4 regions of the Streptomyces sp. NPDC051582 genome follow, and region 2 is predicted to be linked to each of the others. Evidence: riboswitches for the same ligand, from Rfam matches in the RefSeq annotation. Region 2 holds a riboswitch; each other region holds the start of a gene.
The links. A riboswitch is a leader RNA that binds a small molecule or an ion and turns the genes downstream of it on or off. The one in region 2 is predicted to bind cobalamin.
Positions count from the first base shown of each region.

Region 1 (3,290 bases), on a different contig from region 2:
GATCACCTCGTTGCCGGCGGGCAGCCGCTTGCGGGTGACCCCGCTGGCGACCATCTGGACGTCGCAGAGGATCGGCGCGCCGGCGTGCAGCGCGGCCCGTGCGCGGAGCACGACCTCCGGGGTGTAGCCGAGGTCCTGGGGCAGGTCGGTCATTCCGCAGGCGTGAATCATGCGCACCGCGACCTGGGCGACGGAGGCGGGCAGCCCGGAGAGGTCCGCCTCGGCGCGGATCGTCGCAAAGGACTGGCGGTAGATGGCCGCGCCGTCCTTCTCGTACTCGAACACTGTGTACTCGCTCATTTCTTCGCTGCGTCGTGGGAGGTGGTGCGGCGTACGGCCGCGAGGGCCGCGGGAAGTTCGGAGGCCGGGAGGGCCCGGCGCGGTGCGTGTCCGGCCGCGGACAGGTCGTACCCTTCGGCGGTGGCGACCAGGTCCGCCCAGGCGGTGCCGCGGGGGTGCCCGCACCGGCGTTCGCAGCCGGACCAGTGCACGGGCAGCGGGCGGGTCCCCTGCGGGTGCGGTCGTCCCTGCGCCACGACGGCGCGCGCGTCGGCGCGTACGTCCGCACGGGACTTCGCACAACCGGGCCGCCCCGTACAGGCGGTGACGGACCGCCAGGGGTCGTCGGGGCCGGTCACGAGCCCGGCTTCGGTGAGGGCGGCGAGCGCGTCCTCGGCGGCTCCGGCGGCCAGGCCGGGGATGACGATCCCGCGCCAGGGGGTGAGGCGGACGCGGCCGGTGAGCCCGGCCAGTTCGCGCCACTGCGCGGTGGTCAGGCGGCCCAGCGGTGCGAACACGCTGAGCGCGGCGGCCCCGTCGGGCCCCTCGACCACGCCCGGTTCGGGGGCCGGTCCGCGCAGGGGGGCCGGGGCGTCCCGCACGGCGGAGGCCGGGATCCCGGCGGCGGCCAGCCGGACGGCCAACTCATCGGCAGACAGAGCCTGTTCGGCGGGCAGCTCCGACACCCGCCAGGCCCGGGTGCCCGCTTCCCGCACCGCGTCGAGGAAGTACTCGGCGGCCACGAGCGCGGACCGCGCCGCGTCGGCGGAACCCACCAGCAGCGCGTCCGCCGGGTCGGCGGTCCACAGCAGCGCCCGGTCCCCGCCCCCGCCTCGGACGGCGGTCAGGTTCACATCGCCGTCGAGCGAGGTCACGTCGCCGCGGCCGTCGTCGAGGGCGAACAGGAAGCGCCCCGACAGGCCGGCCGCCGGCGCGCTCGCGCACAGCAGCCGGTCCAGCTCCGCGACCCAGGGGGCCACGTCGGGCAGGGCGCGCCGGTCCAGGCCGGTCAGCGGCGAGGCGACGATGTTGCGGACCCGCTCGTGGGTGGGGGCGGGCAGCAGTCCGGCGCGCACGAGCACGGCCTGCAGTTCGCCGCCGCAGCTCGCGCCGAGCCCCCGCAATTGCGCGTTGCCGCGCGAGGTGAGGTCGATGTGCCCGTCACCGAGCCGGTCCGCCGCGTCGGCCAGCAGCAGGGCCGCGGCCGCGTCGAGCATCCCGCCGGGTATCCGGATCCGGGCCAGGTACCCGTCGTCCGCCGCGTGCAGCCTCAGCGCACCGGGGCAGGCGTCACCGCGGTCACGTATGACCGGTTCGTCCCGCACTGCGGCGGAAGGGGGCTGGGGCGGCATGGCGGCGAGCATACCCACGATTCCCCGAACTCGACCTGTGTCCGTCACCACCCGCCCCCTGCGCCCCATGCTCCGCCCGACCTGCCCCGATCCGCTCCCCGTGCGCGGACCACCCCCACTCCCGGCCAGGGAGAACGCCACCTAAGATGACCACCGGCGGAGCCACGTGGCCCGCTGGGAGGAAGCCCGGTGCGAATCCGGCGCGGTCCCGCCACTGTGAACCCGCGGAGCGATCCGCCGGGTGAGTCAGGAACTCCCGCTGTCCACACTGCCCGGGGCGCGGAAACCCCGAGGAAGGCATGCCGCCGCATGATCCTGCTGCTGTCGACGTCCGACACCGATCTGCTCAGCGCCCGCGCCGCGGACGGCCCCGTGCCGTACCGGTTCGCGAACCCCTCCCGCCTTCCCCTCGACGACCTCCCCGCCCTGCTCGACGGCGTCGACCTGGTCGTCGTACGCCTCCTCGGCGGCCTGCGCGCCTGGCAGGAAGGCCTCGACCTGCTGCTGGCGCCGGCGCAGACCCGCCCGGTGGTCGTCCTCACCGGCGAACAGGCCCCGGACGCCCAGCTGATGGAGGCCTCCACGGTCCCGATCGGCATCGCGGCCGAGGCGCACGGCTACCTCGCGCACGGCGGCCCCGCCAACCTGGACCAGCTGGCCCGCTTCCTCTCCGACACCGTGCTGCTGACCGGCCACGGCTTCGAGCCGCCCGCCGCCGCGCCCACCTGGGGCCCGCTGGAGCGCACGCCGGTGCGCCCGTACGGCCCGCGCATCGCGGTGCTGTACTACCGAGCCCATCAGATGAGCGGCAACACGGCCTTCGTGCACGCGCTGTGCGACGCGATCGTGGAGAGCGGCGGCACGCCCGTACCGCTGTACGTGTCCTCCCTGCGCGCGCCCGAGCCGGAGCTGATCGCCGAACTGGAGTCGGCGGACGCGATCGTGACCACGGTGCTCGCGGCCGGCGGCACCAAGCCCGCCACCGCCTCGGCCGGCGGCGACGACGAGTCCTGGGACGCGGGCGCGCTCGCCGGGCTCGGCGTGCCGATCCTCCAGGCCCTGTGCCTGACCGGCTCGCGCAGTACCTGGGAGGAGAACGACGAGGGCCTCTCCCCGCTCGACGCCGCGACGCAGGTCGCCGTCCCCGAGTTCGACGGCCGCCTGATCACCGTCCCGTTCTCCTTCAAGGAGCTCGACGAGGACGGGCTGCCGGCGTACGTGGCCGACCCCGAGCGCGCCGCCCGCGTCGCCGGGATCGCCGTCCGGCACGCCCGGCTGCGGCACATCGAGCGCCGCGACAAGAAGGTCGCGCTCGTCCTGTCCGCGTACCCCACCAAGCACTCCCGCATCGGCAACGCGGTCGGCCTCGACACCCCGGCCAGCGCCGTGGAGCTGCTGCGCACGCTCATCGCGGGCGGCTACGACTTCGGTCCCGTCGAGGACATCCCGGGCCTGGTCTCCGGCGACGGCGACGAGCTGATCCGTGCCCTGATCGAGGCCGGCGGCCACGACCAGGACTGGCTGACCGAGGAGCAGCTGGCCCGCAACCCGGTCCGGATCCCGGCCGCCGACTACAAGCGGTGGTTCGCCGAGCTCCCGGCCGAGCTGCGCGAAAGCGTGGAGCGGCACTGGGGCGAGGCCCCGGGCAACATGTTCGTG
Region 1 is NZ_JBFAZJ010000034.1:44,256-47,545, reverse strand. Features, by position in the region: gene AB0M92_RS32715 (precorrin-8X methylmutase) at 1-300, opposite strand, end outside; gene cobG (precorrin-3B synthase) at 297-1,631, opposite strand; cobalamin riboswitch at 1,771-1,908, shown strand; gene cobN (cobaltochelatase subunit CobN) at 1,941-3,290, shown strand, end outside.
Region 1: it holds a riboswitch for cobalamin, as region 2 does, so the genes downstream of both, cobN (cobaltochelatase subunit CobN) here and AB0M92_RS00485 (ribonucleoside-diphosphate reductase subunit alpha) in region 2, are expected to answer to the same signal.

Region 2 (3,290 bases):
GCGGGCGGTGCGGGTCTGCTCCCAGGCCGGGAGCGGGCCGCTGCGCTCGGCGAGGTCGCAGGAGGCCTCGTACGCGGCCAGCATGATGCGCTCGGAGAGCTTGGTGGACAGGGCCTTCGCCTCGGGGGAGTCGAAGGGCATCTTCAGCTTGAAGAAGACGTCCTGGAGGCCCATCGCGCCCAGGCCCACCGGACGCCAGCGGGCGTTGGAGCGGCCCGCCTGCTCGGTCGGGTAGAAGTTGATGTCCACGACGCGGTCGAGGAAGGTGACCGCGGTGCGGACGGTCTCGTCCAGGCGCTCCCAGTCGATGTCGCGGCCGCCGGCGGTGTCGATGACGAACGCGCCCATGTTGACCGAGCCGAGGTTGCAGACGGCCGTCTCGCCGTCGTCGGTGACCTCGATGATCTCGGTGCACAGGTTGGAGGAGTGGACGACCGTGCCCGGCTCGGCGGTCTGGTTCGCCGTGCGGTTGGAGGCGTCCTTGAAGGTCATCCAGCCCTGGCCGGTCTGCGCGAGGGTGCGCATCATCCGGCCGTACAGGTCGCGGGCGGGCATGGTCTTGCGGGCGAGGCCCGCCGCCTCGGCCTTGCGGTACGCGGCGTCGAACGCGTCGCCCCACAGGTCGACCAGCTCGGGCACGTCGGCCGGGGAGAACAGCGACCAGTCGGCGTCCGCGTTCACGCGGCGCATGAACTCGTCCGGCACCCAGTGCGCCAGGTTCAGGTTGTGCGTACGGCGCTGGTCCTCGCCCGTGTTGTCGCGGAGCTCCAGGAACTCCTCGATGTCCGCGTGCCAGGTCTCCAGGTAGACGGCGGCGGCGCCCTTGCGGCGGCCGCCCTGGTTCACGGCGGCGACGGAGGCGTCGAGGGTCTTCAGGAACGGCACGATGCCGTTGGAGTGGCCGTTCGTACCGCGGATCAGCGAACCGCGGGCGCGGATGCGGGAGTACGAGAGGCCGATGCCGCCGGCGTGCTTGGACAGGCGCGCGACCTGGTGGTAGCGGTCGTAGATCGAGTCGAGCTCGTCCAGCGGGGAGTCCAGCAGGTAGCAGGAGGACATCTGCGGGTGCCGGGTGCCGGAGTTGAAGAGCGTGGGGGAGGACGGCAGGTAGTCGAGGCGGCTCATCAGCCGGTAGAGCGAGGCCACTTCCTCGACGGCCTGGACGCTGTCGTTCTCGGCGAGGCCGCAGGCCACGCGCAGCATGAAGTGCTGCGGGGTCTCGACGACCTGGCGGGTGATCGGGTGGCGCAGCAGGTAGCGGCTGTGCAGGGTGCGCAGGCCGAAGAAGCCGAAGCGGTCGTCGGCGCCCTCGGCGAGCGTGTGCTCGACCAGCGCGTTCAGACGGCTCGCGTGCAGCGCCACGAACTCGGCGGTGCGGTCCGCGATCAGGCCCTCGCGGTGGCCGACCGCGACGGAGGCGGAGAAGGAGGTGGCCCCCTGGCCCGCGGCCTCCTCGGCGACGGCCAGCGTCAGCAGCCGGGCGGCGAGCCGGGAGTACGCCGGGTCCTCGGAGATGAGACCGGCGGCGGCCTCCGTGGCCAGGCCGCGCAGTTCGGCCTCGTCGGCCGCGGCGCTGCGGCCGCGCAGGGCGGCGGCGGCGACCCGGCCCGGGTCGGTGTCGGGGAGGTCGGCCGTCAGCTCGGTGAGGGTTCGCAGCAGTGCGGCCCCAGGTCCCCCGGTCTCGATTCCGGTGTCGGACGGGTCGGACTCGGCGCGCGGTGCGGAAGGCGCGATGGTCACGGGGGGAGCTCTCCCTCGCTCGGCTCCGGGACACCTGCGGCGTCGGCGCGAGCGGGCGCGCGCGGGCATGGCAGGGCAGCACCGCGCGGCGTCCACCGGCCCAACCGCGAGGCCCGGACGTATCGGCACCCGGTTCGGTCGAGCCGGGCGCGCTGTCGGCAGGTCCTCGGACTTGCGGTGACACCAATGGGTGTACTTCATACCGTTGCGGGACAGTTCCGGATTCGCACCGGATTCCCCTGCGACGACAGCGAGCACGAGCATACATGTGGGGGCCGCTTCCTGTGCGACCCCCTAGATGTTGTGTCGGCGTTGTGTCGGCGTGGCTACAGTTCGAGACCGTACGTGAGCAGAGGGAGGTCGGGAACGGGCTCCCAGTCCCGTTCGGGCGTGCGCACGAAGCCGAGCCGTTGGTAGATCCGGTGGGCGCCGACCATGTCCTGCGTGGTCGACAGCACGAGCCGCCGTACGCCCTCGATGGCACGGGCACGGTCGACGCAGGCCCGTACCAGCGCCTCCCCGGCGCCCCGCCCGCGGCCCTCCCGGGCGACGGCCAGCATCCGGAACTCGGCCTCGCCGGCCACGGCGATGTCGCACAGCGGGCTCCCGGGCGCGGCGAAGGCCACGCTCCCGAGGAGCCGGCCGTCACCGGTGGCGGCGACGAGTATCACCCCGTCGGCCGCCCGCCCGGCCACGTCCCGCAGCCGCGCGAGGTACGGATCGTCCTCGCCGAAGGTGAGCAGCCCGTCGCCGAGGTAGGCCTGCGCGGTGATGTCCCCGAGCGCTCCGTACTCCGCCGCCAGCGCTTCCCTGATCACGATGTCCATGCGGTCGAGTGTGCCGGACGGGTGTCGGTGCCCGGCACTATCGTCGGAGGCAGCACCGTCGAGAAGGGCGAGCGAGGCATGACCGTGATGACAGACCGGCCCCAGATGCTGACCGAGGACTTCGAGACCCTTGCGCGCATAGGCGCCAGAGAGGTGGAGGGGCTGCGGTTGGAATTCATCGACGGGAAGCTGGGGGTCAAAGCGGTGCCTGACGGAGATCACGACCGAATCGTCGTGTGGCTGTCCCGCATCTGTATGCAGCACCGGCCCGAGGTCTGGCTCCACGTGGAACGCGGCCTGAAGGTCGAGCAGTACCGTTCGGGTCGGGCACGCCCGGATGCGTCCCTTGCCCCGGATGGCGCATTCGAAGGGCAGGGGGAGTGGGCCGACCCGGCTCCTGTCCTGATGGTCGTCGAGGTTACGTCGTACGACTCGGACACCGACGCACGCGACCGCAAGGCGAAGCCCGGCGCGTACGCGGCGACCGGCATTCCCGTCTACCTCCTCATCGACCGGGACAACTGCCTTGTGCAAGTCCACAGCGAGCCCAACGGGAAGCTGTACGAGACGGTACGCACCATCCCCTTCGGCAAGGACGTCGAGCTGCCGGACCCCGTCGGGTTCTCCTTCCCGACCGAGCCTCTGAAGGACTGGGTGCGCTGAACACGCACGAAGGCCCCGCCGGAATGTCCGGCGGGGCCCTTCGGCGAGTCAGGGTTCAGC
Region 2 is NZ_JBFAZJ010000001.1:98,371-101,660, reverse strand. Features, by position in the region: gene AB0M92_RS00485 (ribonucleoside-diphosphate reductase subunit alpha) at 1-1,734, opposite strand, end outside; cobalamin riboswitch at 1,880-2,021, opposite strand; gene AB0M92_RS00480 (GNAT family N-acetyltransferase) at 2,067-2,567, opposite strand; gene AB0M92_RS00475 (Uma2 family endonuclease) at 2,646-3,230, shown strand; gene AB0M92_RS00470 (YbdD/YjiX family protein) at 3,286-3,290, opposite strand, start outside.

Region 3 (3,290 bases), on a different contig from region 2:
GGCCCGCAGGTCGGCGCGGGCGGTGCGCAGCTCGTTCGTCTGGGGGAAGGAGCCGATGGTCGTCGTCGGCAGCAACGGCAGCCGCAGGAGGGCGCGCTGGGCCGCGGTGCGCTGCGGGTAGGACTGCGAACGCCGCCCGTCGGCATCGGTGATCGCGGCGGTACGGGCGCGCACGGCGGGGTCGTGGGTGATCGGGGAGGAGGCCCGGGAGGCCAGGTCGGCCCGGTTCGCCGCCAGTTGGGCGGCGATGGAGTCGGTGCCCCGGGCGAGTCCGCGGGCGAGCGTGGCGATTTCGGTGGTCTTCTGGCGGGCGAAGGCGAGCCAGCGCCGGATCTGCGGATCGATGTCCCGCTCGGCGTTCGCGTCGAGCGGGACGTGCAGGAGGGAGCAGGACGCGGCGACGTCCACCTGATCGGCGAGGCCCAGCAGGGTGCCGAGGGTCGTCAGGGACTTCTGGTGGTCGTTGATCCAGACGTTGCGGCCGTCGACCACGCCGGCGACCAGGCGCTTGCCGGGCAGTCCGCCGACGGCGGCGAGATCGGAGAGGTTCGCGGCGCCGCCGTCCGTGAAATCGAGGGCGAGGCCTTCGACCGGTGCCGCGGCCAGCACCGGGAGGGCGTCGCCGAGCCGGTCGAAATAGGAGGCGACGAGCAGCTTGGGCCGGTCGGTCGGTGCGCCGAGCTCGCGGTAGGCGCGTGCGGTGGCGTTCAGGTCGGCGGGGGTGCGGTCCTGGACCAGGGCCGGCTCGTCCAGCTGGACCCACTCGGCGCCGGCGGCGCGCAGCTCGGCCAGGACCTGGGCGTAGACGGGAAGGAGCCGGTCGAGCAGGGTGATCGGCTGGAAGTCGGCGGCCACGCCGGGCGCGGGCTTGGCCAGCAGCAGGTACGTGACGGGGCCGACGAGGACCGGGCGGGCGGTGTGCCCGAGCGCGAGGGCCTCCGTCAGCTCGGCCACCTGCCGGGTGGCATCGGCGGTGAACACGGTGTCCGGACCGAGCTCGGGGACCAGGTAGTGGTAGTTGGTGTCGAACCACTTGGTCATTTCGAGCGGGGCGGCGTCCTGGGTGCCGCGGGCCATCGCGAAGTAGCCGTCCAGCCGGTCGGCCCCGAAGGCCGCGCGGTGCCGCTCGGGTACGGCGCCGACCATGACGCTGGTGTCCAGGACGTGGTCGTAGTACGAGAAGTCACCGGTCGGAACCTCGGTGATGCCGTCGTCGGCCAGCTGCCGCCAGTTCGAACGGCGGAGTCCGGCGGCGGTCCGGTGGAGGGCGTCGGCGGTGACGAGCCCCTTCCAGTAGCCCTCGATCGCCTTCTTCAGTTCGCGGTTTCGACCCTGGCGGGGGTAGCCGTACACGGTGGCTCGTGCTGCGGCGGCTGCGGGCTCGGCTGTCACGGAACTCTCCTTCGCGAGATGTGTCCTGAACACCCCGGAGACGGGACGCGGACGCGAAGGAACGACAAATCGAGCGGGCCACCGGGACGGAGAACACCGCCACGCGTGCCGCTCGATATGTTCGCCGACCCGCCCACGAGGTCACCGGGATTTCCGCACGGGAATCGTCCGCGTACGGGCAACGGGCAGGTCTTCGGACTCGCGGGCACACCCGCCGGTCTCCCGGCGGGCACCTACTGGCCATCGCTTCCCAGGACCGATGTCCGGTCCCAGTGCGTATGACGGCGGTCGTTCCCGCTCACCGCTGCGGGGCAGTCCCGGATTCCCACCGGGTTCCCTCTTACGACGCATCCCGTCTGGAGGACGGGGCGAACCAGCTGCACCGGTCACCCTAGGACGCGAAATCGCCCAGCGGCGAGCCGCGTCCACCATTCGGACGAAGAAGTGAGACGCCGTGACCGGGGCGGCTCAGCCGACGCGGCCCGCGCGGCCCCTGACCTCTTGCGGGTCGCGAATCATGAGGGGCAGGGTGCCTTCATCGGCGAGCTGGGTGCCGATGTCGATGATCGACTGGTTCGAGCTGTGGAGCAGGAACCCCTGCTTGCCCCACGCGAAGACTTCCGGTGAGTGGACGTGGACCTGATAGGGAACCGGGACGAGGCCGCGGCGGAGGAGATCGCTGTTGAGGGCCTCCTGCCCCTCGCTCGCCGCGAACTGACTCGTACGGACCCAGCCGATCGGCCGGTCACCGGGGCCTGGCGCCGGCGCCGCCAGACTCAGCGCGTCCATCTGGTCCCGGATGGAGGGGAAGTGGCGGAGCGTCACCAGCTCCGGCAGGGCGGAGTCGAGACGGGTGCGGAGCTTGTCGAAGTGGTCGTCTCCGAACAGGAACACGATCGACCGGCCCTTCTGCCCGGGAGGCAGCCGGTTCAAGTGGTCGACGAGCTGCGCGATCACGGTGTCGTCGCGTTTGGAGTCGGCGGAGGAGAGGCCCGGGGTGGTCTCCACCACCATGTTGGGTGCCGGCGGAATGGGGCTGAGGTCCCGTTCGACGACGAGGGTGACCTTGGGGTGTGAGGACAGCTGCCGGATGATCTCGTCGCGCCGGGAACTGTCGTACCTCGTGTTGTGGTGGGTCTCCGACACGAAGACCACGAGCCGCTCGCCGACGGGTGCGCCGTGCAGGGCGAGCGCGCTCACGTCCTTGATGTCGACGTCGATGATCCAGTTGGTGGGGTGGTCGATCTTCTGATGGATGGGCATACCCCTGCGCTCCTGTTCCTCGGATCCGTGGCGCCGTCCGTGACGCGCGGGAGCGGGTGGTGCCGTCCCCCCCCGTGCGCGCCGCCATCACTTTCCTCCGGCCCGCACCGCCCGACAAGTACGTGCGCAGGAGCGGCGGTTGCGCGAGGGGGGCGTGCGTTCACGCAACGATCGGTGGGGCGAGGGGCCTCTCTCGTTCACCGCGGCGGGTGCTCAGGTGAGGACATCGGCGCCGATCAGCTCACGGCTGGCGTCCCACAGCCGTGCCGCGACGGAGGGGTCGGCCAAGTGGTTCCACACCGGTTCGCGTCGGGGCTCGCCGCGCAGGCCGAAGACGCGCGGTCCCCACAGCTGGCCCCCGCTCACACCCGGGTCGAGCACCGCCCGGACCGCGGGCCATGCGCCCGCGTCCTTGCCCTGGACGAGGAGGGCCGCGGGTGCCGCGCCGAGCCGTGCCCCGGCGCTTCGCACATGGACCGGGGGCCGCGACGGGGTGAGGGAGTCCAGCGCGCCGCCGGGATGGGCCACCACGCCGGCGACCGTGCTGCCGGCAGCACGCAGGCGGCGGTCGAGTTCGACGCCGAAGTACATCTGCGCCAACTTGGAGCGCCCGTAGGCGCGTTTGGGCTGGTAGT
Region 3 is NZ_JBFAZJ010000006.1:187,567-190,856, reverse strand. Features, by position in the region: gene metE (5-methyltetrahydropteroyltriglutamate--homocysteine S-methyltransferase) at 1-1,392, opposite strand, end outside; cobalamin riboswitch at 1,559-1,785, opposite strand; gene AB0M92_RS11155 (hypothetical protein) at 1,861-2,655, opposite strand; gene AB0M92_RS11150 (SDR family NAD(P)-dependent oxidoreductase) at 2,869-3,290, opposite strand, start outside.
Region 3: it holds a riboswitch for cobalamin, as region 2 does, so the genes downstream of both, metE (5-methyltetrahydropteroyltriglutamate--homocysteine S-methyltransferase) here and AB0M92_RS00485 (ribonucleoside-diphosphate reductase subunit alpha) in region 2, are expected to answer to the same signal.

Region 4 (3,290 bases), on a different contig from region 2:
CACGTCCACCACCGGCGCCGGGACCCCGGCCCGGACCAGCCGGGGCAGGACGTCCGAGACGGGCGTGGTGAAGGCGAACAGCAGCACGCCCAGGGAGGCCGCCGAGGTCCGCAGCAGCAGCTCGGCGGCGTGCCGGGGGCCGTCGGGCGCGAGCGAGACGAACCCGGCCGGGCCGCCGACGGCGACCAGCAGCGGCAGCGCGCCGGTGAAGCAGAAGCCCAGCGGTATCCGGAAGGCCCGCCACAGCTGCCGCCCGGCCACACCGGCCGGGCCGAGCAGCACGGCGAGCGTGGCGGCGGCGACCAGCGGGCCGCCGGGCCAGGGCGGCAGGCACACGGCGGTGACCGTCAGCCCGAGCCCCAGCAGGGCCTTCTCCAGCGGATGCCGGCGCCGCCACCGGCTGCCGTGCGCCGCCACGTCGATCGGCAGCACCGTCTACGACTCCGAGGCGGTGGTGTCCGGCGCGGCCGCGGCAGCACCGGCCGCGGCGGCCTGACGGCGGCCCTTGCGGACGCCGAAGTAGTAGGCGAGCACGCCCGCGCCCAGGGCCGCCTGGAGGGCGAACAGGGCCGACTCCACCTCCCCGGAGGGGGGTTCGTACAGCGGCGAGAACCACGGCTCGTAGTCCGGCTTGAGCTCGGTGATCGCCGTTTCCGCCTGCGCGTCGGCGCCCGCGAACGGCTCCTCCTTGCCCTCTCCCATGCCCAGCGCGATCGGCAGTACGGCCAGCGCCGCCACCAGGAGCAGCAGCAGGCCGTTGATCTTGGAATTCCGGCTCATGCCCATCACGCGGCCGCCTTCTGCTCGCTGCGGCCGGTGAGCTTCGCGACGCCCAGCCGGACCAGGTCCGACTTGCTCGACTGCATCAGCAGCCGCATCACGAGCACGGTCAGCAGCCCCTCGCTCACCGCGAGCGGGATCTGGGTCACCGCGAAGATGCCGCCGAACTTCACGAGCGCGCCCGCGAACCCGGTGCCCGGGTCCGGGAAGGCCAGCGCCAGCTGCACGGACGTCACGCAGTACGTGACCAGGTCGGCGAAGAACGCGCCGAAGAAGACGGTCACCATCAGCGGCACGTCGAAGCGCTTCAGCAGCAGGTACACCCCGTACCCCGCCCACGGCCCGGCGATCGCCATCGAGAACACGTTCGCGCCGAGGGTGGTCAGCCCGCCGTGTGCCAGCAGCAGCGCCTGGAAGAGCAGGGTGATCGTGCCGAGCACCGCCATGATCGGCGGCCGGAACAGGATCGCCCCGAGCCCGGTCCCGGTGGGGTGCGAACAGCTGCCCGTCACCGACGGGATCTTCAGGGCGGACAGGACGAAAGTGAATGCTCCCGACGCCCCGAGCAGCAGCGTGCTCTCCGGGTTCGCCTTCACCTCACGGGTGAGGGCGCGGACACCGTGGACGACGAACGGAGCGGACGCGGCGCCCCAGGCGACCGCGTGCAAAGGGGGCAGGAAGCCCTCGGCTATATGCATGAGTGGGGAGACCTCTCCAGCACCTCGTGGATGGACAACGCGCCCCGGCCGGTCTCCTGGCTCACGGGTGCTGATGCCCTGGCCCCGCCTTCCCGGGCGGTGCGGAACTTCCCGCGCCGCCCAGTGGCTTCCCGAAAGAGTGGAGCCGGACTTCCCGTTCACAGTGGCGAGGGCCGCACCGGTCTTCCACCGGTTTCCCGTACACCAAGGCCCGTTGACCCTAGTCGGACGGACGGACCTGCACCAATCCGGTCCGAACGTCCCGTGTCCGCACGCCCCGTGCCCGAACGGGTGCGGCCCGCTGGCGGCCCCCGCAGGCGGCCCGCAGGCTGGCGGGGTGGCCGACGACTACGACTACTCAGACCTGACCGCCGTCTACGTCAACTGCACCCTCAAGCGCTCGCCGGAAACCAGCAACACCGAGGGGCTGATCGCCCGCAGCCGCGCCGTCATGGAGGCGGCCGGTGCGCGGACCTCGCTCATCCGGGCCGTCGACCACGACATCGCCACCGGTGTCTGGCCGGACATGACCGAGCACGGCTGGGAAGCCGACCAGTGGCCCGTCCTGTACAGCCAGATCATGGACGCCGACATCCTCGTGCTGTGCGGCCCGATCTGGCTCGGTGACAACAGCTCCGTCATGAAGCAGGTCATCGAGCGGCTCTACGCCTGCTCCTCGATCCTGAACGAGCACGGTCAGTACGCCTTCTACGGCCGCGTCGGCGGCGCGCTCGTCACCGGCAACGAGGACGGCGTCAAGCACTGCGCCATGAACATCCTCTACAGCCTCCAGCACCTCGGCTACGCGATCCCGCCCCAGGCCGACGCGGGCTGGATCGGTGAGGCCGGGCCCGGGCCCTCGTACCTCGACCCCGGCTCGGGCGGCCCCGAGAACGACTTCACCAACCGCAACACGACCTTCATGTCATGGAACCTCATGCACCTGGCCGCCCTGCTCAAGCGCGCGGGCGGCGTTCCGGCGCACGGCAACCAGCGCTCGGAGTGGGACGCCGGCTGCCGCTTCGACTTCCCGAACCCCGAGCACCGGTAGGACCGTGACCGTGACCGTCACCGGCAGACGTTGCGGTGGGCGACGTCCAGCACGAGGCGTTCCGGCGCGTGCAGCGTGAACGAGCTGACGGAGGGCTTGGCGCCGAACGCGGCGCCGAAGGTCACGTACCCCTCGAAATCGCCGGTCAGGGCCAGGCCCTTCAGCTGCGGCAGGTGGATCTCGACCAACCGTGGTCCGCGGTAGGTGCCGGCGCCCGCGCGGTCGTGGGCCGCGGCGGGATGCAGCCGGATCTGGAGGAAGTACTTCCCGGCCAGCGGGACGGGCGCGCCGGACCCGTCGTGGACCAGCCGGGGGACGCGGGTGACGGTGGCCCCGGGAACGTATCCCCGCAGGTCGATGACGATGCGGTCGTACGTGCAGTGCCCGCCCCAGCGGGCGTTCACGACGAGCGGCGTGGGCCGCACCACGGCCGAGGCCGGAGCGGCGAGGGTGATCCCGGCGGTGAGCAGCACACCCGTGGCGAGGGCCACGAGCTGCCGGCGGCGGAGGTGGTTCATGACGTCCCCCTGATTCTTCAGAGGCGGGGACCGGTGTCACTGCTGAAGACACTCCCCGGCAGGCTCATGGTTGCACCTAAAACCGCTCAAAACAGAAGAAAACCCACCAACGGGTAACTTACCGGGGCAGCAGGGTGCTCAGCTCGGCGTCGAGGTCGTAGTGCCGCTGCTCCTCGCCCCGGGGCACCAGGGCGACCAGCTGCCGGCACAGCGCCCGCACGTCCTTCGCCCGTGCGGACACCA
Region 4 is NZ_JBFAZJ010000003.1:260,101-263,390, reverse strand. Features, by position in the region: gene cbiQ (cobalt ECF transporter T component CbiQ) at 1-432, opposite strand, end outside; gene AB0M92_RS06770 (energy-coupling factor ABC transporter substrate-binding protein) at 436-780, opposite strand; gene AB0M92_RS06765 (energy-coupling factor ABC transporter permease) at 786-1,478, opposite strand; cobalamin riboswitch at 1,507-1,702, opposite strand; gene AB0M92_RS06760 (flavodoxin family protein) at 1,816-2,529, shown strand; gene AB0M92_RS06755 (hypothetical protein) at 2,547-3,047, opposite strand; gene AB0M92_RS06750 (SsgA family sporulation/cell division regulator) at 3,166-3,290, opposite strand, start outside.
Region 4: it holds a riboswitch for cobalamin, as region 2 does, so the genes downstream of both, AB0M92_RS06765 (energy-coupling factor ABC transporter permease) here and AB0M92_RS00485 (ribonucleoside-diphosphate reductase subunit alpha) in region 2, are expected to answer to the same signal.